DNA from 4 places in the Promicromonospora sp. NPDC057138 genome. Region 2 is predicted to be linked to each of the others. Evidence: riboswitches for the same ligand, from Rfam matches in the RefSeq annotation. Region 2 holds a riboswitch; each other region holds the start of a gene.
The links. Region 2 has a riboswitch for S-adenosylmethionine ahead of ACFT2C_RS00320 (methylenetetrahydrofolate reductase). Riboswitches for the same ligand answer to the same signal wherever they lie in the genome.

Region 1: another riboswitch for S-adenosylmethionine. It lies ahead of ACFT2C_RS26280 (aminotransferase class V-fold PLP-dependent enzyme); the one in region 2 lies ahead of ACFT2C_RS00320 (methylenetetrahydrofolate reductase).
Region 3: another riboswitch for S-adenosylmethionine. It lies ahead of metE (5-methyltetrahydropteroyltriglutamate--homocysteine S-methyltransferase); the one in region 2 lies ahead of ACFT2C_RS00320 (methylenetetrahydrofolate reductase).
Region 4: another riboswitch for S-adenosylmethionine. It lies ahead of ACFT2C_RS19505 (LLM class flavin-dependent oxidoreductase); the one in region 2 lies ahead of ACFT2C_RS00320 (methylenetetrahydrofolate reductase).

The regions. Positions count from the first base shown of each region.
Region 1 covers NZ_JBHUUX010000081.1:15,449-22,849, forward strand. Annotated here, with positions in the region: gene ACFT2C_RS26255 (MBL fold metallo-hydrolase) at 1-389, opposite strand, end outside; gene ACFT2C_RS26260 (glycoside hydrolase family 3 N-terminal domain-containing protein) at 541-3,057, shown strand; gene ACFT2C_RS26265 (O-succinylhomoserine sulfhydrylase) at 3,084-4,349, opposite strand; gene ACFT2C_RS26270 (rhodanese-like domain-containing protein) at 4,346-4,795, opposite strand; gene ACFT2C_RS26275 (phosphotransferase) at 4,984-5,781, shown strand; SAM riboswitch class IV at 5,826-5,938, shown strand; gene ACFT2C_RS26280 (aminotransferase class V-fold PLP-dependent enzyme) at 5,970-7,388, shown strand.
Region 2 covers NZ_JBHUUX010000001.1:65,146-72,546, reverse strand. Annotated here, with positions in the region: gene ACFT2C_RS00340 (hypothetical protein) at 53-901, shown strand; gene ACFT2C_RS00335 (ABC transporter substrate-binding protein) at 1,137-2,381, shown strand; gene ACFT2C_RS00330 (carbohydrate ABC transporter permease) at 2,393-3,268, shown strand; gene ACFT2C_RS00325 (carbohydrate ABC transporter permease) at 3,268-4,191, shown strand; SAM riboswitch class I at 4,285-4,400, shown strand; gene ACFT2C_RS00320 (methylenetetrahydrofolate reductase) at 4,405-5,349, shown strand; gene ACFT2C_RS00315 (Hsp20/alpha crystallin family protein) at 5,507-5,959, shown strand; gene ACFT2C_RS00310 (N-acetylmuramoyl-L-alanine amidase) at 6,138-7,401, shown strand, end outside.
Region 3 covers NZ_JBHUUX010000070.1:21,236-28,636, forward strand. Annotated here, with positions in the region: gene ACFT2C_RS24960 (M16 family metallopeptidase) at 1-517, opposite strand, end outside; gene ACFT2C_RS24965 (tetratricopeptide repeat protein) at 514-1,926, opposite strand; gene ACFT2C_RS24970 (GNAT family N-acetyltransferase) at 2,055-2,519, shown strand; gene ACFT2C_RS24975 (MFS transporter) at 2,717-3,970, shown strand; gene ACFT2C_RS24980 (hypothetical protein) at 4,222-4,974, shown strand; SAM riboswitch class I at 5,226-5,329, shown strand; gene metE (5-methyltetrahydropteroyltriglutamate--homocysteine S-methyltransferase) at 5,338-7,401, shown strand, end outside.
Region 4 covers NZ_JBHUUX010000040.1:13,797-21,197, reverse strand. Annotated here, with positions in the region: gene ACFT2C_RS19515 (LacI family DNA-binding transcriptional regulator) at 1-278, shown strand, start outside; gene ACFT2C_RS19510 (GH92 family glycosyl hydrolase) at 275-3,517, shown strand; SAM riboswitch class IV at 3,859-3,970, shown strand; gene ACFT2C_RS19505 (LLM class flavin-dependent oxidoreductase) at 4,359-5,519, shown strand; gene ACFT2C_RS19500 (rhodanese-like domain-containing protein) at 5,583-5,948, shown strand; gene ACFT2C_RS19495 (O-acetylhomoserine aminocarboxypropyltransferase/cysteine synthase family protein) at 5,945-7,282, shown strand; gene ACFT2C_RS19490 (LLM class flavin-dependent oxidoreductase) at 7,279-7,401, shown strand, end outside.

The sequences.
Region 1 (7,401 bases), on a different contig from region 2:
CCGGTGAGGACTGCGGAGGACAACCCGTCGGACACCGCGAAGCACACCGAGTCCGCGGTGTGTCCCGGCGTCGCCAGCACCTCGATGCGCAGGCCGGCGACGGCCAGCACCTCGCCGTCGGCCAGCGGCTCGACGGCCGCGCCGTCCGCCCCGCCGCTCCGGCTGAACTCGGGGAGGGCACCCCGCGACGGTGCCCCGGTCAGCTCGCGGAACCGCGCCAGCCCGCCGGTGTGGTCGGCGTGCCGGTGGGTGACGAGCACCAGCTCGACCGGACCGGCGTCGGCCAGCGCGGCCAGGTGCGGCTCCAGCAGCGGTCCGGGGTCTACCACCACGCAGCCCGGCGCGCCGGGAGCGCGCAGCACGTACGACCGGGTTCCGTCGAGAGTCATCGGGCCGGGGTTGTCTGCGCGGAGCATCCTCGCAAAGGGCGCAACAGGGCTCACCGGACCACCTTATCCAGCGGTCGACAGCGCTTGTGCTGTGGCGCACTCCGGTGTGTGATCGGTAAATCACCTCCCAGTGTCGAGAGGAATCCCCAGGATGTCCGCCCTTCCCGGCGTCGCGCAGCACCTCCACGCCCGCAGAGCTCCAGCACTCCTCGCCGCGACGGCACTCGCCGTCAGCGTCCTCGTGCCCACCTCCTCCGCGGCCGCCGACACCGCCCGGGGCGCGGCCGCGGACACTGCCGCCGGCGCCACGGCCGCGGACGCCGAGGCGCTCGTGAGCGCGGGACCCGTCGTCCTCGTCGAGGACGGTGACACGGCGGTCGTCACCATCTCGGTCCAGGCCGCCGACGGCGGCGCCCTCGCCGGGCCGGTCACCGTCGGCTGGCGCACGGGTTTCGGCACGGCCACCGCCGACGCCGACTACGACGCCGGCTCGGGCACCGTCGAGTTCGCGGCGGGCACGCCGTCGGGTGCCGCGCGGACCATCGAGATCCGGACCCGGGAGTCGGAGGCGGGCGAGACGGCGGAGACCGTCCCGGTGACCCTGGAGTCGCGGGACGCCGAGGTCTCGGAGGGCCCCACCGTCGTCGTGCGGGCGCACGACCTGCCCTACCTCGACGAGCGCCTGTCGACCGAGGAGCGCGTCGCGGACCTCGTGAGCCGCATGACGCTGGCGGAGAAGGTCGGGCAGATGACCCAGGCGGAGCGCGGGAGCGTCACGGGCGACCCGGCAGTCGTCACCGAGCTCGGGCTCGGCTCGATCCTCAGCGGCGGCGGCTCCACGCCCGCCGAGAACACGCCGGAGGGCTGGGCCGACGCGATCGACGGCTTCCAGAGGCAGGCGCTGGCGACGCGGCTGCAGATCCCGCTGATCTACGGCGTCGACTCCGTGCACGGGCACGGCAACCTGGACGGCGCGACGATCCTGCCGCACAACATCGGGCTCGGCGCCACGCGCGACCCGCTGCTCGTGGCGAAGGCGGAGCACATGGTCGCCACCGAGACCCGCGCGACCGGCATCCCCTGGACGTTCGCGCCCTGCCTGTGCGTGGTGCGCGACGACCGCTGGGGCCGCACCTACGAGTCGTTCGGGGAGCACCCGGCGCTGGCGACCGTGCTCGGCACGGCGGCGATCGCCGGGTTCCAGGGCAAGCGCCTGGACAGCGGCAAGTCCGTGCTCGCGACGGCCAAGCACTTCGTGGCCGACGGCGACACCGCCTACGGCACCGGCGAGGGCGAGTACACGGTGGACCAGGGCATCACCGAGCAGAGCCGCGCGCACGTCGAGGCCGTGGACCTGCCGCCGTACGCGGCGGCTGTCGCGGCCGGCGTCGGCTCGGTCATGCCGAGCTTCTCCAGCATGGACTGGACCGACGACGGCCTGGGCAACCCCGTGAAGATGCACGCCAACGGCGAGCTGATCAACGGGTGGCTCAAGGACGACCACGGGTTCGACGGCTTCGTCATCAGTGACTGGCAGGGCATCCACCAGATCCCGCCGCTCGCCGACGACTCGCCCACCACCGCGCAGATCGTCACCGGCGTCAACGCGGGCATCGACATGTTCATGGAGCCGTCGCAGTTCGAGCGGTTCCACACGCGGCTCGTCGCCGCCGTGCAGGCCGGCGAGGTGACCGAGGAGCGCATCGACGACGCCGTCTCCCGGATCCTGGCCGCGAAGTTCGAGCTGGGCCTGTTCGAGGAACCCTTCGCGGACCGGTCCCACGCCGACGAGATCGGCTCGGCCGACCACCGGTCGCTCGCCCGCAAGGCGGTGGCCGAGTCCCAGGTGCTGCTGAAGAACGACGGCGCCGCGCTGCCGCTGGACACCGACGCGAGCGTGTACGTCGCGGGTCGCAACGCCGACGACCTGGGCAACCAGGCCGGCGGCTGGACCGGCACCTGGCAGGGCTTCTCGGGCGACGTCACCGAGGGGACCACGATCCTCGAGGGCATCCAGGCTGCGGCCGACGACGTCACGTACAGCGAGGACGCCTCCGCGCCGACCGACGGGGCCGACGTCGGCATCGTCGTCGTGGGGGAGACGCCGTACGCCGAGGGGTTCGGCGACGTCGGCGGGCCCGAGTGGGCCTGGGACCCGGCCGACGGCGGGGTGCCGCGCGAGGAGAAGTCGATGGCGCTGCAGCCCGGCGACGTCGAGGTCGTCGAGAAGGTCTGCGCGGAGATCGAGACCTGCGTGGTCCTGGTGGTGTCCGGGCGGCCGCAGCTCCTCACCGAACAGCTCGGCTCGATCGACGCGCTCGTCGCCTCGTGGCTGCCGGGCACCGAGGGCGACGGGGTCGCGGACGTGCTGTTCGGTGAACGGCACTTCACGGGCCGGCTGCCCGTCTCGTGGCCGCGGTCCGCCGACGACCCGGTCGTCAACGTCGGCGACGAGGACTACGACCCGCTGTTCCCCTTCGGCTGGGGCCTGTCGACGGGCGGCCGCACCTCGACCCTCGACGAGCGCCGGCTCGACCTCCAGGACGCTGTTCTCGACCCGGCCCAGGGCGTCCCGCCGCAGGCCGCAAAGGCATTAGCAACCTCCGACGTGGCCTTGCTACAGGGCCACGAACCCCGAGCCCGCCACATCCTGAATGCGGCGAGGTAGAACCAGGGTTCTACCTCGCCCCAGTTCTACCGCGCGGAGGCGAGGGCCTGTTCGACGTCCTCGATCAGGTCCCGGGTGTCCTCCAGGCCTACCGACAGGCGGACCGTCGTCTCCGTGATGCCGACGGCGGTCCGGCCCGCGGCACCGAGCTTGCGATGCGTCGTGGTCGCGGGGTGCGTGATCAGGGACTTGGCGTCGCCGAGGTTGTTCGAGATGTCGATCACCTGGAGCGCGTCGAGGAACGCGAAGGTCCGCTTCTTGGCCGTCTCCGCATCGGTGCCCTCGGGGACGGCGAGATCGAACGTGACGACCGTGCCGCCGCCGCTCATCTGGGCCCGCGCGAGGTCGGCCTGCGGGTGGGAGTCGAGGAACGGATACCGCACAGCGCCCACGCCCGGCAGCGCCTCCAGCGCGTTCGCGACGGTGAGCGCGCTCGCGCCCTGCGCCGCGATGCGCACCGGAAGCGTCTCCAGGCCCTTGACCAGGGTCCACGCGTTGAACGGCGACAGCGACGGCCCGGTGTTGCGGATGAACGTCTGCACGGGCCCGGTCACGTACTCGGACGAGCCGAGGATCGCTCCGCCCAGCACCCGCCCCTGCCCGTCGATGTGCTTGGTCGCCGAGTAGACGACGACGTCGGCGCCCAGCTCCAGCGGCTTCTGCAGCAGCGGGGTGGCGAACACGTTGTCCAGTACGACGGTCGCCCCGGCGGCGTGCGCGAGGCCGACGACGGCGCGGACGTCGACGATGTCCTGCATCGGGTTGGACGGCGTCTCGAAGAACACCACGTCCGCGGGCGTCGCGAGCGCCTCCTCCCACTGGGACAGCACGTGCCCGTCCACGTAGTCGGTACGCACGCCCCACTTCTTGAAGATCTCCTCGAAGATCACCACGGTGGACCCGAACAGGGCCCGGGCCGCCACGATCCGCGAGCCTGACTGCACGAGCGCGGCCAGCGACGTGAACACCGCCGACATGCCGGTCGCCGTCGCGTAGCAGGCCTCCGCACCCTCCAGCAGGCGCAGGCGCTCCTCGAACGTGTGGACCGTCGGGTTGCCGTAGCGCGAGTAGACGAACCGGTCGATGTCGCCGGCGAACGCCGCCTCGGCCTCGGAGGCCGTGTCGTAGACGTAGCCCTGGGTGAGGAACAGCGCCTCGCCCGTCTCCTGGAACTCGCTGCGCTGGTGCCCGCCGCGCACGGCGAGGGTCGCGGGGCGGACGCCGCGGGGCAGCGGCTTGCGGCCGGACCCGCCAGGAGTCGCGTCGGGCGGGAACGCTCCGGTGACGGTCACTTGGCGGCCTCCGTCCAGGGCAGACCCGCGACCTTCCAGCCCTCCTGGTCGCGGACGCCGTCGGCTCCCGGCGCGCCCTCGAAGCCCTCCAGCACGTTGTACGACGGCGCGATGCCGGCCGCCGTGGCGAGCCGCGCCGCGCCGATCGAGCGCTGGCCGGACCGGCAGAGGAAGACGACAGGGCCGCCGGTGACGCCCGCCGCCTTGAGCTCCTCCAGGAACCCGGTGTTGGGGCGGCCGCCGGCCCGCACCCACTCGGCGAAGACCGGCTGCTTGTCGAGCGTCGCCGTGTCGGGGACGCCGATCGTGCGCCACTCGCCGTCGGTGCGGACGTCGACGAGGGCGGCGCCCGGGTCGCCGGCGAGGAGGTCCCAGGCCTGCTGGGGCGTGATGTCGCCGGCGTAGCCGACGGCGGGGCGGGCTTCGAGGTGCGCGGGATCGCTCATGGTGGTCCTCCATCGGTCGTGGCGGTAGCACCCTTGTCCGTCCGCGCCGCGGGGGCGGGAACGCTGGGTTGCTGCGGCGTCGTCGTGCCACGTCACTCGGCCGCTCGGGATGGTCGCTGTCGATCGTACGACATCGCGTCCGGTGGGTGGGATGCCGTCTCGTACGCTGGTCGGGCTAGGGTCTGGGTGTGGACGAGGCTGTGGACGAAGCTGTGGACGAGCAGGAGCTGACCGGCGGCAACACCACCGCCGTCGTCCGGATCGGCGACACCGTGCACCGCGCGGCGGGCCCCTGGACGCCCACGATCCAGAGGCTGCTCGACCATGTCCGGGCCGGCGGGCTGACCGAGGTTCCCGAGCCGCTCGGCCTGGACGCCCAGGGCCGCGAGGTCGTCTCGTACCTGCCCGGCGACGTACCTGGCTGGCCCGCCCCGGAGTGGCTCTGGTCGACCCGCGTCCTGGCCGACGCCGGCCGGCTCCTGCGGCGCTTCCACGACGCCACGGTCGGCTTCGCCCTGTCCGACGCCGAATGGCGCCTGCCGGCGGCCGAGCCCGCCGAGGTGATCTGCCACAACGACGCGGCGCCCTACAACATGGTCTTCCGGGACGGCCGGCCCGTGGGCCTGATCGACGTCGACACCGCCTCGCCAGGCCCGCGGATCCTGGACCTGGCGTATCTCGCCTACCGGCTCGCCCCGCTCTCGAGCGACGCCTTCGCGGGGGCCGCGTACGACGTCGGACACCTGGACCCGATGGCGCGGCTCGACGCGCTGACCAGTGCCTACGGGATGCCGTACGCGCGCGCCGAGGTGCTGGCCGCGATGGTGGACAAGCTGCGCGACCTGGCCGCCTGGTCCGAGGCCAGGGCGGACGACGGCGCCTCGGCTGACCTGCGAGAGCACGCCGCGATGTACCGCGCGGACGCGGACCGGATCGCACGCCTCATCTCACGGCCGGACCGACCAGATCGTGAGACCAGTATCTGAGACGCGCGTTGACAGCGGTCTTGCCGCACCACAGGATGACCTCAGGTCATGAGCGCCAGCGCGAAGCCCCGGCTCGCTGGCCGGCAACCCTCCTCCGCGGTGGGGTGCCCCGGGTGACGACCTGGCCGCGGGCAGCCGCACGCGGCAAGCGCGGGGGACCCTCCCCCAGGACTGTGCTGGAGGACGCCATGTCTGCAACCACTCTCACCCGTGTCGCCGCGGTGACCGACGTCGCCCCGCTGCGCCCCGTCGTCGGCGGCGCGACGCTCGTCCCGCTCGTGGACGGCAGCCGGGTCCCGTACGCCAACCTCGACGTCGCGGCGTCGGCCCCGGCCCTGCAGGCCGTCGCCGACCGCGTCACCCAGGTGCTGCCCCTGTACGCCAGCGTGCACCGCGGCGCGGGGTACCTCTCCCAGGTGAGCACGGCACTCTACGAGACCGCCCGCCGCACCGTCGGCGCGTTCGTCGGCGCCCGCGAGGACGACCTGACGATCATCACGCGGAACACCACCGACTCGCTGAACCTGCTGGCCGGCTGCGTGCCCGCGCAGCCCGACGGCGAGCCGGGCCGCGTGCTCGTGCTCGACGTCGAGCACCACGCGAACCTGCTGCCCTGGCAGCGCGGCACGGACGCGACTGTGCTGACCGGCGGCGCGACCGTGGCCGAGACGCTCGCCCAGATCCGCGAGGAGCTGGCCGACGCCGCCGCGACCCGGCCGATCGCCCTCCTCGCCCTCACCGGCGCCTCCAACGTGACCGGGGAGTCGCTCCCGGTCGACAAGATCGTCGCCATCGCCCACGAGTACGGCGCCCGCGTGGTGCTCGACGGCGCTCAGCTCGTGCCGCACCGCCGCATCTCGCTGGAGTCGACCGGCGTCGACTACCTGGCCTTCTCCGGGCACAAGACCTACGCGCCGTTCGGCGCGGGTGCCCTGGTGGGCCGCCGCGACTGGCTCGACGCCGGCACGCCGTACCTCGCGGGCGGCGGCGCCGTGCGGCGCGTGCGCGTGGCGGGTACTGACTGGCACGAGGGCCCCGCCCGGCACGAGGCCGGCTCGCCCAACGTGATCGGCGCCGTCGCCCTGGCGGCCGCGTGCGAGGAGCTCGCGGCGCTCGACCCCGCCGACGTCGCGGCCCACGAGAACGCGCTGCGCCGCCGCCTCGTGGCGGGGCTGGAGGCCATCGACCGGGTCGAGGTCGTGCGCGTCTGGGCCGACGCCGTCGACCCCGTGGGTGTCGTGACCTTCACCGTGACCGGCTACGACCCAGGCCTGGTGGCCGCCTACCTGTCCGCGGAGCACGGCATCGGCGTGCGGGACGGCCGCTTCTGCGCGCACCCGCTGCTCGGCCGCCTCGGGTTCGACGCCGGGGCGGTGCGCGCCTCGGTCGGCGTCGGCACCGCGGGCGAAGAGGTGGAGCGCCTGATCGCCGCCGTCGGCAAGCTGGTGGCCGAGGGTCCGCAGGCCGGCTACGACGTCGTCGACGGGCTGTGGGTCGTGACCGACGACCCGCGCCCCGTCCCCGAGGGCTCCGGCCTCGCGGGTCTCCTGGCGACGGCGGCCCTGGGCTTCGACGAGGCCTTCGGCTGCCTCCCGGACGAGGCCTGACTCCTCGCTGGTC
Region 2 (7,401 bases):
GCGATCCACGCCCGCTGGGACAGGCGCCATCGAGCAAACAGGGGAAACCACGATGTCACTGCCCAGCGCGTCCCGCACCTCCCTCTTCCGCCGTGGTCTGGTGGCGCTCGCCACCGCCACGGCGCTTCTTGCCGGCGGCCTGGTCACCGCACCGGCGGTACAGGCACTCCCGATCGTCGGATCCGACCAGGGCGACGGCACCACACTCACCGCCCGCCTGTTCGCCTCGGGCGGCGTCATCAAGGGCGACCCGGGATTCCTGGATCTCCAGGACGTCGCATTCGGATACAGCGTCGGCCTGGACACGAAGGGTGGCGAGCTGCAGTCGATGACGGGCCAGATCACCCTCCGGAAGGTGGGGAGCACCTTCGTCCGGCGGTTCCCCTTCCGAGTGAACTCGGACGGGGTTGAACGGGATCACGTGTACCTTCCCGGGACCATCGCCCCCGGCTACTACTGGGCGGGGATCGAGGTGTCCGCGGACGTGCTGCGCGCCGACGGCCAGGTGAACCACCACGAGATCGACGTGGACAAGGGCTCGAGCATCTCGTTCAAGCGATGGACCAAGATCGACGCCTCGATCCGGCCGAGGGACGCCGTGGACGGCGAGCCGGCTCGGATCACGGCCACCGTCCGCGTACTGCGTGTGGCGGACGACGAGTCCCTCTCGTGGCGGACGATTCGATCGGGCACGGCGCTCATCTCGTTCGACCCCGACGGCCCGTTCGTCGACAAGGCGAAGCGCGAGTTCGTACGGCGCGTCGAGATCTCGGACGGGCTGATCTCGACCGTCGTGCACGCCCGAAAGGGCTGGTGGAACGTCACCTACCAGGGGACTGACCGCTACGCGGCCTACGTCACCTCGATCCCGCAAGGAGTGCCCGGCGGCTGCGGCTGCTGACCTCGCGCAGAGCCGCGAGCGGCGCCTCGGACGAGGCTCCGCCGTCGGCCAGGAGGCATGCCGAAGGAGGGTCGCAGCCACGCGCTGCGGCCCTCCTTTTTGGCTTCTCCACTGGCCTCGCGGGCCCTTCGGGTCCATCGTGTCACTCGTATGTCACAGGTTTGTTAGAACCCTTGACAGATTACTGTTGCAAGTGAAAACGTGACCGACACCACGAAGAGAGCGAGGGACAGAAATGGCCCAGTACAAGAGGCTCGGCGGGATCATGGCGATCACGCTGGCCGCGACAACCGGACTGACCGCTTGCGGTTTCGGCGGGTCCAGCGAGGAAGCGAGCGGCGACGGAACGACGCTCGACCTGCTCGTCCCCAGCTACTCCGACGCCACCCAGGGCCTCTGGAACGACGTGATCGCGGGATTCGAGGAGGAAAACCCCGACATCAAGGTCAACCTGGAGGTCGAGTCCTGGGACAACCTCGAGTCGGTCATCGCCACCAAGATCCAGGCCGGCGAAGCACCCGACATCTACAACGGTGGCCCCTTCGCCGGCTTCGCCGAGGACGAGCTGCTGTACCCGGCGGACGAGGTCACATCCGACGAGACCTTCGCCGACTTCCAGCCGTCGTTCCTGGAGAACGCCAAGGTGGGTGACACCACCTACGGCCTGCCGTGGATCGCGTCCTCCCGTGCGCTGTTCGTCAACGACGCGCTCCTGGACGAGGCGGGCGCCGAGGTCCCCACCACCTGGGACGAGCTGCTCGACTCGGCGAAGAAGGTCTCGAAGCTCGGCGGTGGCGTGTCCGGTTACGGCATGCCGCTCGGCTCCGAGGAGGCGCAGGCCGAGGCCGCCGTGTGGCTGTGGGGCGGCGGCGGATCCTTCGGCGACGCCGAGAAGATCACCGTCGACACCCCGGAGAACCTCGAGGGTGCCGAGTTCATCAAGAAGATGATCGACGAGGGCGCCACGCAGGCGGACGCCGGTGCGTCCGACCGCAGCCCGCTCTTCGACATCTTCGTCCAGGGCAAGATCGGCATGCAGGTCGGTCTCCCGCCGAGCGTGGGCCAGATCGAGTCCGACAACCCGGACCTCGAGTACTCGATCCACCCGATCCCGACCAAGGACGGCTCGCCGTTCACCCTGGGCGTCGCCGACCACCTGATGGCGTTCAAGAACGACGACGACAAGAAGGAAGCCATCACCTCCTTCTTCGACTACCTCTACACCGCCGACGTCTACGTCCCGTGGGTCAAGGCCGAGGGCTTCCTGCCCACCACCCTGTCGGGCTCGGAGCAGCTCGCCGACGACGAGGCGCTCGCCCCGTTCCTCGAGACGCTGCCGGACGCGCAGTTCTACCCGACCACCAACCCCGACTGGGCCGCCACGGATTCCGCGTTCAAGGCGCTCTTCGGTGAGCTCGACAGCAACAAGTCCGCCAAGGACGTCCTGGCCGAGATCCAGGCCCAGGTCGACGCGGGCTGATTGGAAGACACGTGAAGGACCTCTTGAAGGCCCTGCCGTGGATCGGGCCCGCGGTCGCGCTCATCGCGACCGTGGTCCTGTTCCCGGTCGGCCTGATGTTCTGGAACTCGACCCGCGACATCAGCCAGAGCGGCGTGGACGACGGGGGTGTGGGCCTAGCGAACTTCGCGACGGTGGTGGGATTCCAGTACTTCTGGCCGATCCTCGGGCGCACCGTCGTGTGGGTGGTGGTCGTCGTCGGCTGCACCCTGATCGGTTCGCTCGCCCTCGCAGCACTGCTGAACAAGGCGTTCCCGGGCCGTCGCCTGGTGCGCATGGCCGTCATCGTGCCGTGGGCGGCGAGCGTCGTCATGACCACCCTGGTGGTGCACTACGGGCTGGAGCCGTACTTCGGCATCATCAACTCATTCCTCGTGGACATCGGGCTGATCGACACGCCCGAGGGCTACGGCTGGACCCGGCACGCCGGCACCGCGTTCGCGTGGGCCATGGTGGTCGCCGTCTTCGTGTCACTGCCGTTCACGACCTACACGATCCTGGCCGGACTGCAGACCGTCCCCGGCGAGACCGTCGAGGCCGCGCGCATCGACGGTGCGAGCGGTGTGCGGACGTACTTCAACGTGGTGCTCCCGCAGCTGCGGGGCGCCATCTCCGTGGCGGTGCTGATCAACATCATCAACGTGTTCAACTCGCTGCCGATCCTGCGCGTCATGACCGGGTCCATCCCCGGGTACGACGCCGACACCGTCATGACCATGATCTTCAAGTACATGCAGAACCAGCGGCAGATCGACCTGGCGAGCGCGCTGTCCGTCATCGCGTTCCTGGTCGTCATCGGGATCGTGGCTATCTACGTGCGGGCCGTCCGCCCCCTGGAGGAGGTCTGATGACCGTGACCACCGATGCGGCGACGACGCCGCGCAAGGTGACCAGTCCGACGTCGGGCAACGGGCGGCGGGTGCGGAGGTATACCGCCGACCAGGTGCCGATCGGAGCCCTGCTGCTGCGCATGTTCGCCGGGCTCGTGGTGCTGGTGGTGTTCCTGCTGCCGTACCTGATCATGTTCTTCGGCTCGGTGAAGACCAAGGCGGAGATCAGGTCGGTCGATCCCACCTACTTCCCCTCGGAGTGGCACTGGGACAACTACCTCACGATGTGGTCGACGCCCGAGACGCCGCTGCTGCAGAACCTGATCTCCACCCTGGTGATCTCGGTCTGCGCGACGCTGCTCGTGCTCGCCGTGGCGCTGCCCGCCTCCTACTACACGGCGCGGTTCCGGTTCCCGGGCCGGCTGGTCTTCCTGTTCCTCGTGATCGTGACCCAGATGGTGCAGCCCGCCGTGCTGACGTCGGGCCTGTTCCGGCAGTTCATCGCGTGGGGGATCCTCGATACCTGGGCGGCGATGATCCTGGTCAACGCCGCGTTCAACCTCTCGTTCGCGGTCTGGATCATGCACAGCTTCTTCGCGGGCATCCCGAAGGAGGTCGACGAGGCGGCGCAGCTCGACGGCGCCGGCACGTTCGCCGTCCTGACCAAGATCAACCTGCCGCTCGTGTGGCCCGGCATCGTGACGGCTGTCGTGTTCACGTTCGTCGCGTCCTGGAACGAGTTCGCGGCCTCGCTGGTGCTGCTGTCGACGGCGGGCAACCAGCCGCTGTCCGTGGCGCTGACGAAGTTCGTGGGCCAGTACGAGACGTCGTGGCACTACGTGTTCGGGGTGTCCGTCGTGGCGATCGTGCCCGTCGTGATCCTGTTCATGGCCATCGAGAAGCGGCTGGTGGGCGGCCTGGTGGCGGGGTCGGTGAAGTAGGCGCGGCGGGTACGCGGCGGGCGATGGAACGGGCCGTCTCGGCGACCGGACAGAATCTGTCCCAGTGCTGGACAATCGCTTAACATGGTGGCGATCCCATCCAGAGCGGTCGAGAGTCCTGGCTCCGTGACACCGCAGCAACCTGCCGACTTCCCGCCTCGTAGACGTGGCGCGTGGACGTAAGGTGCTAACGCCAGGTCCGATGGAGCAACCATGGTCGTCGAGGCATACCCGCAGCGCCCCACAGTGTCGTTCGAGCTGATGCCGCCGCGTCGGCCCGACGTCGCGCCCAACTTCTGGGAGACGGCGCAGCGGCTGGTGGCGGCCCAACCCGACTTCGTGTCGGTCACCTACGGCGCCGCCGGGGGTGACCGCGCGACGTCGCGAGAGGTGCTCGCCACGCTGCTGCGCGGCACGCCCGTGCTGCCGGTGGCCCACCTGACCTGCGTGGGCGCGTCCCGCGAGGACGTGTCCGAGGTGATCGACGAGTTCCTCGAGGCCGGCGTGCGGTCGTTCCTCGCACTGCGCGGGGACCCGCCGCGCGACGAGCCGGACTGGTGTCCGCCGTCCGACGGCGTGCGCTCCAGCGTCGACCTGGTCCGCCTGCTCACGCAGGTGGACCAGCGCCGCGTCGCAGCCGACGCCAGCGCCGCCCTGCGGGCGGCGACCCGTCCGCTCACCATCGCCGTCGCGACGTTCCCGGACGGCAACCCGGGCGCCGGCACCACGCGCGACCAGGAGGTGCGGCGGCTCCTGGAGAAGCAGGAGGCCGGCGCGAGCTTCGCGATCACCCAGTTCTTCTACCGCGCGGAGTCCTACACGGGGTTCGTCGAGGCGGCCCGTGCGGCGGGCGTGACCATCCCGATCGTGGCCGGCGTCCTGCCCGCGACGGAGGCCCGCCGGCTGCGCCGCGTCGAGGAGCTGACGGGCGTGGCCGCGCCCGCGGACCTCCTGCGGAAGCTCGACGGGTTCACCGCGCCCGACGGCGGCGTCGACCCCGAGGCACAGCACGAGCACGGCATCGGGTATTCCGCGACGCTCGCGCGAGAGGTGCTCGACGCCGGCGCGCCCGGCGTGCACGTGTACACGTTCAACAAGCACCGCCCGGCCCTGGACCTGCTGGAGCGGGTGGGCCTGACGGGCCGCGCCGCGGCCTAGCCAGCGCTCTATACATTGACTTTCGGCATGTCCGAGGGACTGGAACTCAGCGACGCGGAGCGCGAAAATGATCGTGTAGCCGGACGGCGGTCGGGCCGCCGTCACGCGCGGCGGCCCTGGAGAGGCCAGGGTCGCATCGTCGAGGAGGTGATGCGCGATGGCTACCTATTGGGATCCGTTCCGGGAGATGGACCGGATGCTCAGCTCGTTGGTGACCAGTGCGCGGCAGTCCGGCGGTATGCCGATTGACCTGTTCCGCACGGGTGACCACTACGTGCTGTCCATGGACCTGCCAGGCGTGGACCCGGGCACTATCGACGTGTCGGTCGAGGACCGGACGCTCACGGTCCGGTGCGAGCGCACGCAGCGTTCGGGCGACGACGCGCAGTGGCTGGTCCGCGAGCGGCCCACGGGCACGTTCGCACGGCAGCTCACCATGGGTCGCGGGCTCGCACTCGACAACATCTCGGCCTCGTACACCGATGGTGTCCTGTCGCTGACGATCCCGGTCAGCGAGGAGGCGAAGCCGCGCAAGATCGAGGTGGCGCACGAAGCCGACACGACGATCGAGCAGGGCTCGTCGAAGGGCCACCAGACCATCGAGTCCTGACCCTCGACGCGCTCGCACGTCGCACGCCCAGGTCACTGACGGTGACCTGGGCGTCCGACGTCTGGGGGATCGCGTCCGGGGTATACCCCGGATGTGATGTACCGGCGGCATGCGCGGTCGGCCGATACTACGGATGAAATCGGCCCGTACCAGCGCGACCGAACCGTGGAGGCATACCGTGCACGAACACGTCCCTAGCTCCACCGACCACAGTCACGACGACCACAGTCACCATGACCACGGTCACGACAGCAGCTCCCTCGGGCGGCGCGACCTGCTGCGCGGCGCCGTCGTCCTCGGCATCGGTGCCGCGGGCGCGACGATAGCGGCCCCCGCGGCCGCCGCAGCGACCCCCGCCGCAGTGGTTCCCGCGCGAGCCGCGGGTGCCCGGACGGCGGACGTCCGGACCGCGGACGCCCCGCCGTCCCTGGCGCCCGACCCCGAGGCGCCGGCCGACGCGCCCCCGGGTGCGCTGGCCGGCGTCGCGGTCGCCGCGCCGACCATCGCGAGCTGCAACACCTGGGGCGCCGAGGCCGCCCGGGGCACCATCGACACGGTCTCGACCAACCCGAACAAGATCCTGATCCACCACACGGCGTCGGCGAACGTCACGGACTACTCGCAGGCCGCCGGGTACCAGATCGCGCGCGACATCCAGCAGTGGCACTTCGCGAACGGCTGGGTGGACACCGGCCAGCACCTCACGGTGAGCCGCGGCGGGTACGTCATGGAGGGCCGGCACGGCTCGCTGTCCCGCCTGCAGAACGGCAGCGGCATGGTCGTGGGCGCGCACGCTCCCGGCCAGAACAGCCAGGCCATCGGGATCGAGAACCAGGGCACCTACACGAGCGCAACGCCGCCCGCGCAGCTCTGGAGCCGGCTGGTCGAGCTGTGCGCCTACATCTGTGACCAGTACGGGATCGCGCCGACCCAGATCTACGGCCACCGCGACTACACGGCGACGGCCTGCCCGGGCGACGTCCTCTACTCGATGCTGCCGCAGCTCCGCTCCGAGGTGGCCGCGGCCTTGGCGGGCACGAGCTGGTCGGTCATCGTCGACAACACGTCCTCGGGCTTCGCGGCGGGCGCGTCGTGGCTGACGTCGTCCTTCTCGGCGGAGCGCTACGGCGCCAGCTACCGTTACGCGACGCCGGCCGAGGTGAGCGACCTGGCGACCTTCTCGGCGGCGATCCCGTCCGACGGCTCGTACCGGGTCGAGGCGTGGTTCCCAGGCATCGACGGCTACAACACGTCCACGCCGTTCATCGTCTATACCGGCACCGGCTCGTCGACGATCCGCGTCGACCAGTCGACGGGCGGCGGCGCCTGGCTCTCGCTCGGCACGTACGCGATGACGGCGGGAACCCGCACGGTCGTGGCGGTCAGCCGCTGGACCCAGGGCACGGCCTACGTCATAGCGGACGCCATCCGGATCACCCGCC
Region 3 (7,401 bases), on a different contig from region 2:
CGACCTCGTCGGCGCCCACCCGCCACACACCCAGCTCGTCGTAGCCGCTGAGCCCGTATCCCTGCGCGCCGTACCGCATCATGTTCATCGCCGTGAACGGACCGCCCCGGCGGCCCGCGGCCTCCGTACGCAAGATCTTCTTCTCCACCTCGAGCCGGGCAAGCGGCAAGTCGCGGAGCGACGCGCAGACGCTGTTGAGGTGTGTGACGACCTCGGCGGCCGTCCCGGTCGCGTGGAAGACGGTCCAGACCTGCTCTGTCTGGCCGTTGTGGTGCGCGCCGCTCAGGTTGTTCCGATAAAGAGCGAGGTGCTCGACCAGATGCGTGATACCCGCGGTCGAAAGCGTCTCGTCCGCCCGGCCGACACGGAACACGAGACCACCCGTGACGGGGCCCTCGCGGGGCGCGAACAGCGTGGGAATCCCGTCCACGGTGGTCCACGAGAGCAGATGGTCGAGGTGCGAGAGGTCGAAGGGCACAGCCGGCTCTCCGGCGTCGGCGGCGGGTCCCCCGGTCACCGGTTGCTCCTTCCGCCGGGCGCGCGGAGGAGCCGCGCGAGGCAGACCGCCGCGAAGACCGCCATCGCGCCGAAGAGCACGACGGCAAACGCGGCACCCCGATCGCCCTCAAGGGCGTCCGGGAGACTCAACGTTGTCAGAGCGACGCCGAAGAGCAGGGAGGCCACGTAGACCGCAACCGCTCCCGGGCCCGTACCCCGCTCCAGCGAGGGCGCGCCGGGTGGCGGCGGTCCACGGACAAGCCCCACGAGGAGGGCCACTCCGAGGGCCGCCCCTGCGGCGAACGCCACGGCCGCGAACACCCCTCTCAGATCGCCCCCGAGCGCGACTCCGATCATGAGCACGGTCATGACGCCCATGACCAGGATCCACACGATCAGGAGGAACCCGAGCACGACCGCTGCCGGCCGCGTCTCCCGTTCCGACGGCGCACCGGGTGGCGGCGGTACTGGTCCACCGAGCGCCTGCGCCCTGCTCCGCGCGTACCACTGCGCCTTGTCATCGAGATAGTCCCAGCCCGCCGAGACCGGATCGTCGCCCAACGCCCGGAAGTGCGGTGCTGCGTCGTCGTGCCGTTCGGCGAACGTGTACAGCAGGGCCAGCTCCGCGTGCACGGAGTCCGCGCCCGGCCCGGGCACGTGATCGGCGTGGAGCACCGAGGCTCGCGCGACCTCCCCGAGACGTTCGAGCGCCTCGTCGTCGAGGGTCTCACGGAGGCCGAGCCATCGCTCGATCTGGAGCGATGCGAGCAAGGCTCGGCTCGGCGAGCCGTCTGGAGCGTCGGATGCGCACTCGGCGACGAATGCCTCAGCCGCGTCCCACGAACCACCCCACTTCGGCACGACCTGCTGCAGGTAGGCCCGCTGGGCGCGGTAGTGGTGCGGCGAGAGCGCGGCGAGCCGGTCGTAGCGCCGGCGCGCCTCCGACTGGCCGAGCTCGAGGCCGCGAGCGGTGAGCAGGCGCGCCTCCCACGCGGGCACATGCTCCGGGTGGTCAACACAGACGTCGATGAGGATCTGCTCGGCCCTGACCAGCCACTCCCGGAACTCCTCGAACTTCTCGGCTACGACGTCCACGGCCCAGGTCCCGGTGCGGATCTCCCAGCTGATTCTCTCGTACCGGCGGGCGAGCAGCGTGCGGGCGAGCGGGTCGTCGGGTTCTGCGGCCACGGCCGCCTCCAGCATCTGCTCCGCGTCGCTCTCGTCCGCCACGAGCTCGAGGGCGAGCGCGAGCTCCTGCGGTCCGAGGGCGGAGAACGCCGCCGCTGCGGCGTCCCAGTCGCGCGAATCCACGGCCGCGCGAACGGGCGCGAGCTCCTGGTACCGGGACCAGGCGTCGAACGTCGGCAGGTCTCCCAGATCGTGGTGCGAGCGTGCCGACGCGTCGACGGCGCCCCCTGTACGGCTCATACGTTCCCCTGCGTCGCATGTCGGCCACCGTCCGGCGGCCCGAGCCGGCCCATCACAGCGGCCGACGAACGCTCCCCATGCTCCCAGGGCAGGCGCCGACCTGCTCGTCGGGCGGGTAGGCTCCCGGCGTGCTCAGCCCTGTCGCCTCCGACGACCTCGACGACCTGGCGGCGTTCCTCCGCGCCGCCGACCTGACGGTCGCCGCCTTGGCGGAGCCCGCCGTCCGCCTGTGGCTGGAGCGGGACGAGGCCGGGGCCGTCTCCGCGACCACCGGGTTCGAGCTCGGCGAGGACGGCGAGCACGCGCTGGTCCGCAGCGTCGCCGTCCGTCCGGACCTGCGTGGCACCGGCGACGGCCTGCGCCTGGCGCGCTTCGCCCTGGACCGCGCCGCCGACGCCGGCGCGCGCCAGGCCTGGCTGTTCTCCCGCCGGTCGGGCGGCTTCTGGCAGAAGCTGGGCTTCGAGCGCACGACGACGTCCGCGCTCGCCACCGCGCTGCCCCACGCCCACCAGGTGCGCCTGTTCCGCTGCACGGGACAGCTCGACCGGGAGGTCGCGTGGCGGCGCCCCCTGCGTGGTAGTTTCGCGGCGTGAGGTCTCCAGAGGCATCCAGGTTCGGGCTGCCGGTACTCCGGTAGCCCGAGATGCGCCTGTAGAGACCGCCGAGGCAGACCCAGGTCCGCCTCCCCCGCTCCCGCATTCGCGCGCGAGCCGGCGCCGTCCGCGCATCCGAAGGGCCCCGTAGTGCCGCCCAGGCCTACCCGTTCCCCTTTCTCCCTTCGGAGGCGTACATGCCTGTCCTGCTCTACGTGCTCGCCGTCGCGGTCTTCGCGCAAGGCACGTCGGAATTCGTCCTCGCCGGGCTCGTGCCCGGCATCTCCACCGGCCTCGGCATCTCCATCGCCCAGGCCGGCTACCTGACCTCCGGCTTCGCCGTCGGCATGGTCGTCGGCGCACCCCTGATGGCGGCCCTCGGACGCCGCCTGCCGCCGCGTTGGACCCTGTCCGCGAGCCTGGCGATCTTCGTCGCCGCGCACGTCGCGGGCGCGCTCACCGACCAGTTCGCGGTGCTGCTCGGCAGCCGGTTCGTCGCGGCCGTGGCCAACGCCGGGTTCCTCGCGGTCGCGCTGTCGACGGTTACCCTGATCGTCCCGGCGGGCAGGCAGGCCCGGGCGCTCGCCGCGATCCTCAGCGGCACGACGCTCGCCCTCATCGCCGGCGTCCCCGCCGGGGCGTTCCTGGGCGAGATCTGGGGCTGGCGCTCGGCGCTCTGGGCGATCGCCGGGGTGTCGGCGCTCGCCCTGGTCGCCGTCGCCGTCCTGACGCCGGGGCGGCCCGGCCCGCGTGCGCCGCACGTCGAGCCCCGAGCCGGGGCAGAGCCCCGCGCCCGTGTGGAGTCCGGAACCCAGCTGGAGCCCCACGCCCAGGTGGACCTTGGCAGTCGTGCATCGCACGCCCGGGTGGACCTGGCCGCCGAGCTCGGCACGCTCCGGTCGCCGGACCTGCTGCGGTACCTCGTGCTCGGGGTGCTGGTGAACGGCGCGACGTTCTGCGCGTTCACCTACCTGGCGCCGATCGTCACCGACGGCGCCGGGCTCGGCGCGTCGCTCGTGCCCGTCGTCCTGGCGCTGTTCGGGCTGGGGGCCTTCGCGGGCGTCTCCGCCGCGGGCCGCCTGGCCGACGCGCACGGGCACCTGGTCCTCGGGATCGGTGCCCCGGCTCTCGTCGCGGGCTGGGTCCTGTGGGCCGCTCTCGTGGCGAGCCCGTCCGCGGTGTGGATGCTCGCCCCGGTCCTGGGCGCGCTGTCGTTCGCTGTCGGCGGCACGCTGATCGCCCGCAGCATGGCGGCGGCCCACGGCGCCCCGACGATGGGCGGGGCGTTCTCGACAGTCGCACTGAACCTCGGCGCGCTGGTCGGGCCGGTGCTCGGCGGCCTAGCAATCGGCCCGCTCGGTCTCGCAGGCCCGCTAGCGGTCAGCGCGGCGCTGGCCGCCACCGCCGCGCTCTGGACCGCGCCCACCCCCGCTCGCCGCGCGGCACGTTGACCACAGCAGTTGCTGCCGGGCGGGGACCCCGTCTGGCAGCAACTGCTGTGGTCAACTGCAGGCAGCCGGGTCGGGGCGGCGAGCGGCGGCGGGAGTCATCAGATCTTTATCTGCCCGATTGCGCAGGGTGAAATCTTGACAGCGATGCCGAGACTCGAACAAAATATCCGTTCTGCGCGCATTGCGCGCCCATGCGCCCTCTAGGCGCATTCCACGATCTGTGCACTGGCGCACAGGGAAGGAAAGATCAGATGAAACTGGTCAACCGCAGATCGGCCGTCGGCCGGTTCGCCGTGGTGGTCCTCACGATCGCCGGGCTGCTGGGCGTCGCGTCCCCGGCGCAGGCCGCGGTCTACAACTCGTGCGACACCTTCGGCGAGTACACCCCGAACGACTGGACGGTCTACAACAACGTCTGGGGCAACCAGGGCAACAACTCGCAGTGCCTCACCGTCAACAGCCTGAACTCGTGGTACGTCGACTCGACCCAGTCCGGCGGGGGCATCAAGTCGTACCCGAACACCTCGGTCAGGCCGCGAACCCCCCTGTCACAGATGGCGAACGCGGGGTTCACGTACAACACGTCGTCGGCCCCCGCCTCCGGTGATGACTGGTGGAACTGGACGGCGGACCTCTGGTCCACGGGCAACCAGGACGAGATCATGATCTTCACCAGCTGGCACCCGGGCCCGGCCGGCGGCTGGGGCAGCCAGATCGCGAGCAACGTGACGATCGGCGGCGTCCTCTACGCATCGGTCTGGCAGGCCGACCCGGGCTGGAACGTCCTGCAGTTCATCCCCGCCAACGAGAACGACAGCGGCTACGTGGACGCCCTGGCGGTGTGGCGATGGGCCGCGGACAACGGCCGCCTGCGCAACACCGACTTCGACACCATGCAGTTCGGCATCGAGATCACCTCGACCAGCGGTCAGCAGAAGAGGTACTCGCTGAACGAGTACCACGCTTGGTGGACCAACACCTCCGGCGGCGGGTCCGGCATCTAGTCCAGCGGCGGCTGTGGTCCTGCCAACGCGCCAACCAGCAAGGGGCGCTCAGACAGCCCGCCTGTCCTAGTCCACTCTCCTGGGGAGGTCCGGATAATCCGGGCCTCCCCTCGGGCGTCGGTTGCATGATTCAGGCGTCAGTTGCACGATCGCGCTTGGCACACTCTTTCGCAGGATCGCGCGCGGAACCGACGACGTCCGAGGGGTGGACGGTTTTCCGACCGCATCGCGGGCATGCTTACGATCCAGTCTCATCATCCAGAGCGGTCGAGAGTCCTGGCTCAACGACACCGCAGCAACCTACCTCCGGAGCGCCAATTCCGGGGCAAGGTGCTAACGCCAGGTCCGATGGAGCTGATACGCATGGCAGTCAACACGCACCTCCCCCACGCCACGATCCTGGGCTACCCGCGCATCGGCCGACGTCGCGAGCTCAAGCGCGCCGTCGAGTCCTTCTGGGCCGGACGCACCACCGCCGACGAGCTGGAAGCCACCGCCGGCGACCTGCGGATCGGCACCGCACGGCACCTCGCCGCGCTAGGCCTGGACGCCGGCGCGGCCGCCGTCCCCGGCTCGTTCTCCTTCTACGACCAGGTGCTCGACGCCGTCGCCCTGCTGGGCGCCGTGCCCGACCGGTTCCGGGACCTGGTGCCCGCCGGTGATCCCGCGCTCTCCCTGGAGGGCTACTTCACGCTGGCCCGCGGTGAGGGCGACAAGCCGCCGCTCGAGATGACCAAGTGGTTCGACACCAACTACCACTACCTGGTCCCGGAGATCGGGCCGGACACCCCCATCGGGTTCGTGGACGACCGCCTGGTGCGCCAGTTCACCGAGCTCGCCTTGCCCGCGGACGGCGGCCAGGCCGTCGTGACCCGCCCGGTCCTGGTGGGCCCGGTGACGTTCCTGCTGCTCAGCAAGGCGGCCGACGGCGCCCCCGACGGCTTCCGCCCGCTCGACCGGCTCGACGACGTCGTCGCCGCGTACGCCGGCGTGCTGCGCGCACTGGCCGCCGCGGGCGCGCCCTGGGTGCAGCTCGACGAGCCCGCCCTGGTCACCGACCTGCTCGACGTCCCCTTCGACGAGGTGGCCGACGCCGTCCGCCGGGCGTACGCGACTCTCGCCACCGGCCTCTCCCCCGTTCCCGGCCCGGACGCCGCGGACGGCGCAGCCGAGCGTCCCGCGATCCTGGTGACCGCCCCGTACGGCGACCTGCGCAGCGAGGCCGGCGACGGCCTGGCGCTGCTGGCCGGCACCGACGTCGAGGCGATTGCGATCGACCTGGTGCGCGGCGCCGTGCCCGAGGGCCCGGTCGCCGGGCTGGAGACCAAGACCCTGGTCGCCGGCGTCATCGACGGGCACAACATCTGGCGCGCGGACCTCGACGCGCGGCTGGCCACGCTGGAGGGCCTGTCGGCGCTCGGTGCGGGCGCGGTCGCCGTCGGCACCTCGACGTCGCTCCTGCACGTGCCGCACGACGTCGCCGACGAGCCGCGCCTGGACGCCGGCCTGAAGTCGTGGCTCGCGTTCGCCGACCAGAAGGTCGCCGAGGTCGTCACGCTGGCGACGGGGCTGACGGCGGGTCGGACGGCGGTCGCCGAGGCACTGGCGGAGTCCACGGAAGCGGTACGGTCGCGCGCCGAGGCGCCCGGCGTCGTCGTGCCCGAGGTGCGGGACCGCACCGCGGCGCTGACCGCCGCCGACGTCGAGCGCGCGCCGTACGCGGAGCGTGCCGCCGCGCAGCAGGCGCGGCTCGACCTGCCGCCGCTGCCCACGACCACCATCGGCTCGTTCCCGCAGACGGCGGAGATCCGGCGCACGCGGGCGTCCTGGGTCCGGGGCGAGCTGTCCGACGCCGAGTACACGGCGGCCATGCGCGCCGAGATCGCGAGCACCGTCGCGCTCCAGGAGGAGCTGGGCCTGGACGTGCTGGTGCACGGCGAGCCCGAGCGGAACGACATGGTGCAGTACTTCGCCGAGCAGCTCGACGGGTTCGCGACCACCGTGCACGGCTGGGTGCAGTCGTACGGCTCGCGCTGCGTGCGCCCGCCGATCCTGTGGGGTGACGTGTCCCGGCCCGCGCCCCTGACCGTGGACTGGACCGCGTACGCGGCGTCCCTGACGGACAAGCCCGTCAAGGGCATGCTGACGGGCCCGGTCACGATCCTGGCGTGGTCGTTCGTGCGCGACGACCTTCCGCTCGGCGACACGGCCGACCAGGTCGCGCTCGCGCTGCGGGACGAGGTGACGGACCTGGAGGAGGCGGGGATCGGCGTCGTGCAGGTGGACGAGCCCGCGCTGCGCGAGCTGCTGCCCCTGCGCACGGCGGCGCACCCGGGCTACCTGGACTGGTCGGTGCGGTCGTTCCGGCTGGCGACCGCCGGGGCCGACACCGCCACCCAGGTGCACACGCACCTGTGCTACTCGGAG
Region 4 (7,401 bases), on a different contig from region 2:
ACGTCGCCGCGCTCGCGGGCGTCACCGTACTGGCCGAGGCCGGGCTGGGCGTGCCCAGCGACATCTCGGTCGCCTCCTTCGACGACTCCGAGCTGGTGCGCCTCGCGCACCCGCCGCTCACCGCGATGACGCGGGACACCTTCGAGCTCGGCGAGCTCGTCGCGCAGACCGTGCTGTCGCTCGTCCGCGGCCAGAGCGTGCCCGACGTCGTCCGCGCGCCGACGCCCGAGCTGACCGTGCGCGGCAGCACGGGCCGGGTCCCTCAGGGGGCGGCGTGACGGGGCCGGCGCACGTCCCGGCGGGCCGGCCCGGCGTCGGCCTGACCGGTCCGGACGCGCGGCGGATCACTCACGACGGCGCGGGCCGCACCGTGGTGCTCGACGGCCTGGACGTCCCGGTCGAGGCCGGCGTCACCCTGCGCTACGCGCTCCTGCCCGTGCTCGACGACGAGCTCACCTACCGCTCGACCTACGTCGCGGTCGACCTGCTGCTCGACGACGGGACGTGGCTGCTGCAGACGGAGCCCGGGCGCGCGCTGACCGACCAGCACGGGATGCCCGCGACCGCCGTCGGGCAAGGAGAGGCGCGGATCCTGGTGCCCGACCACTGGAACGTGGTCCGCGTGGACCTGGACGCCGTGGCCGAGCTGGCGCCCGGACGGCGCGTGCGCGCGGCCGCCGTCGTGACGGCGCCCCCGGACGGCGGGCGCGCCGAGGTGTGGCTCGACGGGGTGACGGTCGGGCCGCGCCCGGCGGGGGCGGCGGGTGGCCGCACGGACCTCGTCGACACCCGGCGGGGGACCCACTCCTCGGGCGCGTACTCCCGCGGCAACACCGTGCCCGCGGCCGCCGTGCCGAACGGGTTCACGATGTGGGTGCCGCTCACCGACGCGTCGTCGGACCGGTGGCTGTACTCGTGGGCCGCGCACAACGGGCCCGACAACCGCCCGCGCCTGCAGGGCGTCGGCATCTCGCACGAGCCGAGCCCGTGGATGGGGGACCGCGACCAGCTCGCATTCCACCTGGTCCCGGCCCTGCCGGGCGACGGCTCTGGCGAAGGCGCCGGCCCCGCCGAGGTGCCCGACGCCGGCCTCGCGGCCCGCGCCCTCGGCTTCTCGCACGACGACGAGACCGCCCGCCCGCACCTCTACTCCGTTGATCTCGACGGCGGCGCCCGCATGGCCGTCGCGGCGTCCGACCACGGCGGCGTCCTCCGGTTCACCTTCCCGCCCGGCGCCACCACCGGCCACCTGATCGTCGACGCCGTGAGCGACGCCGGCGCCGACGGCCCGCCCGTCGCGATCACCGTGCACGACGACGGCACGCTCACCGGCTGGAGCGACCACGGCAGCGCGCTCTCGGTGGGCCGCAGCCGGATGTACGTGGCGGGCCGGATCTCCCGGCCCGTCCTGCGCACCGGCCCGGCCCGCGGCCGGGACCACGCCACCTACGCGACCGTCGCGCTGGACCCGGCGGCTGGGCCGCAGGACGAGGCGGGCCGCACGGTCGAGGTGCGCGTGGCGACGTCGTACATCAGCGCGGACCTCGCCCAGCGCGCCCTGGAGCGCGAGGTGGCCGGGACCTTCGAGGAGGTCGCCGAGCGCGCCCGCGCGCAGTGGGAGGAGCGGCTCGGCGTGCTCGACGTGCAGGGCGCCACCCAGGAGCAGCAGGTCACGCTCTACTCGAACCTGTACCGGCTGAACCTGTACCCGTCCTCGTACACGGAGACCGGGGCCGACGGCGAGCCCGTGCACGCCTCGCCCGTCCTCGACGGCGCACCCGTCATTCCGGGTGAGATGTTCGTCAACCACGGCTTCTGGGACACCTACCGCACCTGCTGGCCCGCCTACGCGCTGCTCTACCCGGAGGTCGCCGCGCGGCTCGCCGACGGGTTCGTCCAGCAGTACCGCGAGGGCGGCTGGGTCGCGCGCTGGTCCTCGCCGGGCTACGCGGACCTGATGACCGGCACGTCGTCCGACGTCGCCTTCGCCGACCTCTACCTACGCGGCGTCCCCCTGCCCGACCCGCTCGCCACCTACGACGCGGGCTTGCGGGACGCGACGGCGCTGCCCACCCGGTCCGGCGTCGGACGCAAGGGCCAGGCCTTCGCGCTGACCCACGGCTGGGTGCCCCGCGACGTCGACGAGTCGGTGTCCTGGGGCCTGGAGGGCTACATCAACGACGCCGGGCTCGCCCGGATGGCGCAGGTGCTCGCGGACGCGCCCGGCACCCCGGACAGCCGGCGCCGCGCGCTGCGCGACGAGGCCGCCTACCTGCGGCAGAGCTCGCTCGGGTACGCCCACCTCTTCGACGCGGCCACCGGGTTCTTCCGGGGCCGCGGCCGGGACGGCTCGTTCGGCCCGGGCAGGTTCGACCCCGACGAGTGGGGCGGCGACTACACCGAGTCCGACGCCTGGAACTTCCTGTTCCACCCGGTGCACGACGGCGCGGGCCTGGCCGCCCTGCACGGCGGCCCCGACGGCCTCGCGCGGCTGCTGGAGAGGTTCTTCGCCACCCCCGAGCGGGCGGACAAGCCCGGGTCCTACGGGTCCGTGATCCACGAGATGGTCGAGGCGCGCGACGTGCGCCTGGGCCAGCTCGGCCAGTCCAACCAGGTCTCGCACCACATCCCGTACGTGTGGCTGTTCGCCGGCCGGCCGGACCGGACCCAGGAGACCGTGCGCGAGATCCTGGCGCGCCTGTGGACCGGCAGCGAGATCGGGCAGGGCTACCACGGCGACGAGGACAACGGCGAGATGTCGGCCTGGTACGTCCTCTCGGCGCTGGGGCTGTACCCGCTGGAGATCGGGTCGTCGCGCTGGGCCGTGGGCTCCCCGCTCTTCGAGCGGGCGGTGGTGCACCGGCCCGACGGCGACCTCGTGGTCGAGGCGCCGGGCGCGGCCGACCGCTGGTACGTGGCGGGGCTCGAGCTGTCCGACGCCGACGGCGCGGCCAGGGCGGTCACGTCGCCCTCGGTGGAGCACGGGGACCTGACCGGGGGAGCGACCCTGCGGTTCGCGCTCTCTGCAACACCGACGCGCTGGGGCGTGCCGGCGGCGTCGAGGTCGGGCGAGCAGCTGGGTGCTGGTGCTGGTGCGGCGCCCGCCGGGTTGTGGCAGCGGGCCGACGGCGGCTGGCGCGCTGCGGACGGCCCGCGTCCGCACCTGACGGACGGGGACCTGACGACGTCGGTCGAGGTGGCGGGAACGCTCGAGTGGCGGCCGACAGGCGAGGTCTCCGAGGGCGCGGTGCTGCGCGGCTACACCTTGACGTCGTCGGCAGCGGAAGGGTCAGCTGCGGGTGTGGGCGTTGGCGCGGGTGTGGATGGCCGGCCGCCGTCGGCCTGGCGCCTGGTCGCGGACGACGGGCGCGTGCTGGACGAGCGCTCCGGCGAGGAGTGGCCCTGGCCGGGCCAGCTGCGACCGTTCGTGCTGGACGAGCCCGTACCGCTCACGGGGCTCCGGCTGGAGCTCGGCGACGGTGGCGTGCTCGCGCAGGTGGAGCTGCTCGTCGCCTGAGCCGAGCTGCCATACTGCCGAGCTGCCGGGCCGGCTGCTGGTCGCATCGGCGCACGAGTTCGGTCAGTTGCACGGGAGGCTCTGTGACTTCGGTCCTTTGCTTCGAGATCGGTCAATCAACCGACCGATCTCGAAGCAAAGGACCGAAGTCACAAGGTGCCAGTGCGAAGGACCGAAGTCAGGGCCGGCCGCATCTCGCGACCAGGCCCGACCGCGAGTGCTGGTCCCGGCATGTGAGATCTGGGGACAGATCGTTGACTCCGATGAGTTCTATTCGTATCTTCTCTGGCATCGAAGCAAACAGCACTAATCCGACCGGAAAGGTGTAGTAAGTCTCGACAGGTCATGAGTTCCGACGCGAAGCCCCGGCTGGTCGGACGGCAACCCCCCGCGCGGGTGGGTGCCCCGGGTGAGGACCAGGTCCACCGCCGTCGGCGGATGACAACACGCGTCGCTCGCCGAAGGGCGAGCAGGTGAGGAGAACGACGATGACCCGGAGCGCTGCCCCCGCCGTCCACGTGCCCCTGCCGTCCTGGAACGCTCGCGCCCGGGCCTGTGCCGCCCCGCGCGAGAGCATGTGTTGCCTCCGTTCCTGTCGCTGACAGTGGCAGCACCGACGCGCTGACCGGCCACCGCCGGCCCGCCGCGTAGACCTCCTCTCGGCGTACCGCGCCGAGCCCCGGCCGTACCAGGCCCTCACGTCCTGACCGGACGTCCCTCGCCTGCCCTCCGGCAGCCCCGCTCCCGGGTGACCCAGCAACCGCCGTCGTGCACAGTCGTGCGCCGCCGGCCGGGTCCTCCGCGAGTGGTCACGCAGCCGCCGCTCGAACGGAGCCCCGCCGTGCCGTACCCGCCGCAGCCCCTGTCCTTCTCGTCCGCCCCGTCGTCCCGTCCCGTCGTGCTCGGCGTGGACCTCACCTCGGCCGGGGCCCGGCCGGGCGCCCACCGCGCCCGCGGCCCGATCCCGCCCCGCCCCTTCGACGGCGAGCGGTTCCTCCAGCTCGTCCGGGCCGCCGACCGCGGCCTGCTCGACCTCGTCACCCTCGACGAGGACTTCCTGCTGCACCCGGGGCGCGGCCAGGTGACCGGCCGGCTCGACACCGTCGTCGCCGCGGCCCGCGCCGCCCGGGTCACGGCGGGCGTCGGGCTGGTCGCCGCCGTCGACACGGTGCACGTCGAGGCGGCCCACGCCGCCGTCGCCCTCAGCAGCGTGGACCGCGCGAGCAGCGGCCGGGCGGGCTGGCAGGCCGTCCGGCAGACGGCGGTCCCCGAGCCCGACGAGGCGTGGTCCTCCCGGGTCGAGCTGGGCATCCAGTCGGTGAACCGGGTCTGGACGGGCCGCCCCGGCACCGGGTCGGGCGCCGTCGAGCTCGACGCCGAGGGCCGGTTCCGCGTGGACCACGACGGGATCCGCTTCGCCATCCGCGGCCGCCAGGCCGACGGCGGCGGGTCGTTGGCCCCGACCCGCCCGCCCGTCGTCGTGCGGGTGCGCTCCGCCGCGAGTGCCGCGCTGGCCGGGCGCACCGCGGACGTCGTGCGGATCGCCGTGACCGACGCCGCGCACGCGGTCCGGCTGCGGCGGCTCGTGCGGGACTCGGCCCTGGCCGCCGGGCGCGACCCCGAGGAGGTGCGCGTGCTCGCCGAGGTCTACGTCGTGCTCGCGGCCGAGCGGGCCAGTGCCCGGGCGCGGCTGGAGCTCGTCGAGGCGCTGGAGGGCACGGAGCCCGGGCGGGGCGCGTTCGTCGTCGCGGACACGCCGGACGAGCTGGCCGTCCTCCTGGCCGACTGGGCCGCCGCCGGCGCCGCCGACGGATTCCTGCTGCGCCCGGCCTCGCTCAGCTCGGACCTCGACGCGATCACCGGCCACCTCGTACCGGCCCTCCAGCGCGCGGGCCTGTTCCGCACCGAGCGGACCGCCCGGACGCTGCGCGCCTCGCTCGGGCTGCCCGACGCCGAGGCGGCGCCACGGTCGCTCCCCACCGGCCGGCTCCTGAGCGCCTGACCGGCCCGCGCCGTCCGGCACACGCACGTCCATCACGAAGAACCCACCCTGAGGAGAACATCCATGACCACTCCCGAGCTCCGGACGCCCGACGAAGCGGGCGCCAAGGTCGCCGGCGGCGCCCTGCTGATCGACGTCCGCTCGGCCGCCGGCCGGGCGTCGTCCGGGGAGATCCCCGGCGCCACGCTCGCCGACCGCGACAACCTCGACGCGCTGTTCGGGCCGTCCGAGAACCCGGCGATCACCCTCGACACACCCGTCGTGATCGTGTGCGGCTCGGTCAACGGCTCCGGCCCGGTCGCCGAGGCGCTCGCCGCGCGCGGCTACACCGACGTCTCGCACGTCGACGGCGGGTTCCCGGCCTGGAAGGAGGCCGGGCTGCCCGCGACCGAGGCCGAGCCGAGCACCGCACCGAGCGCCGCGCCATGACGGGGTTCGCCACCCGGCAGGTGCACGGGGACGCCGGGCGCGACGCCGGTGCGTCCGGCGCCCCCGCGCCCGGCCGCGTGACCCCGCGCGCCACGCCGGTCTACCTGACCGCCGGGTTCGAGTTCGAGGAGTGGGAGCAGGCCGGCGGCCACTTCGGCGCGGGCGAGGGCTACGCCTACACCCGCACCGGCAACCCGACCACCGCCGCGGTCGAGCGCCGGATCGCCGCGCTCGAAGGCGGTGCGGACGCGCTGTTCGTGGCCAGCGGCCAGGCGGCGGTCACCCTCGCGCTGCTCGGCCTGGTCTCGGCCGGCCAGCGCGTGCTCGCCGCCGCCAGCCTGTACGAGGGCACGCGCGGGCTGCTCCTGGAGAACCTGCCCCGGCTGGGCATCGAGGCCGACTTCGTCGACGCCGCCGCCGACCCGGCCGCCTGGGAGCGCGCGATCCGACCCGAGACCCGGGTGCTGTTCCTCGAGTCGATCCCGAACGCGCGCAACGACCTGCCCGACCTCGCCGCCGTGGCCGACGTCGCGCACGCCCACGGGCTGGCGCTCGTCGTCGACAACACGCTCGCCACGCCCTACCTGCTGCGCCCGATCGAGCACGGGGCCGACGTCGTGGTGCACTCCGCCAGCAAGTTCCTGGCGGGCCACGGGTCGGTGCTGGGCGGCGTCGTCGTCGACTCCGGGACGTTCGACCCGGCCGCTTCGGGCGGGCTGTACCCGCACCTGGTTGCGCCGTCGCGCACGGGCGGGCCGAGCGTGCCCCAGCGGCACGGCGGGCGGGCGCGCCTGGCGTACCTGCGCGAGACCGTGGCGCCGCGGTTCGGCCCCACGCCGTCCCCGCTGAACGCGTTCCTCGTGGGTCAGGGGATCGAGACCCTGTCGCTGCGGGTGGCGCGGCAGAGCGCCACGGCGCTGGAGGTCGCGCGGTGGCTGGCGTTCCGGCCCGAAGTGGCCTCGGTGGACTACTGCGGGCTGGACTCCAGCCCGTCGTACGCCCTGGCCAAGCGCTACCTGCCGGACGGTCAGGGCTCCGTCTTCACCTTCACCCTGCACGGCGGCGCACCCGCGGCCCGCGCGTTCGTCGAGACGGTCGAGGTCGTGACGCACATGACGCACATCGGCGACGTGCGCTCGCTCGTGCTGCACCCGCCGACCACGAGCCACGTGCTGCGCACCCCCGCCGAGCAGGCCGCCGGGGGCGTCCACCCGGGCACCCTGCGGCTGTCGATCGGCGTCGAGGACCTGCCCGACCTGATCGCCGACCTCGAACGGGGACTCGCGGCAGCCGTCCGGGCGCCCGCCGACATCGATCCCGAGGAGACACCATGACCCGCCAGCAGCACCTGGGCTGGTTCCTGGCCCGCGGCTTCGGGCCGCACGGCTGGGGCCACGACTACCTGGACTGGAACTACGACTGGACCCGGCCCGACCTCTATGTCGAGTCCGCC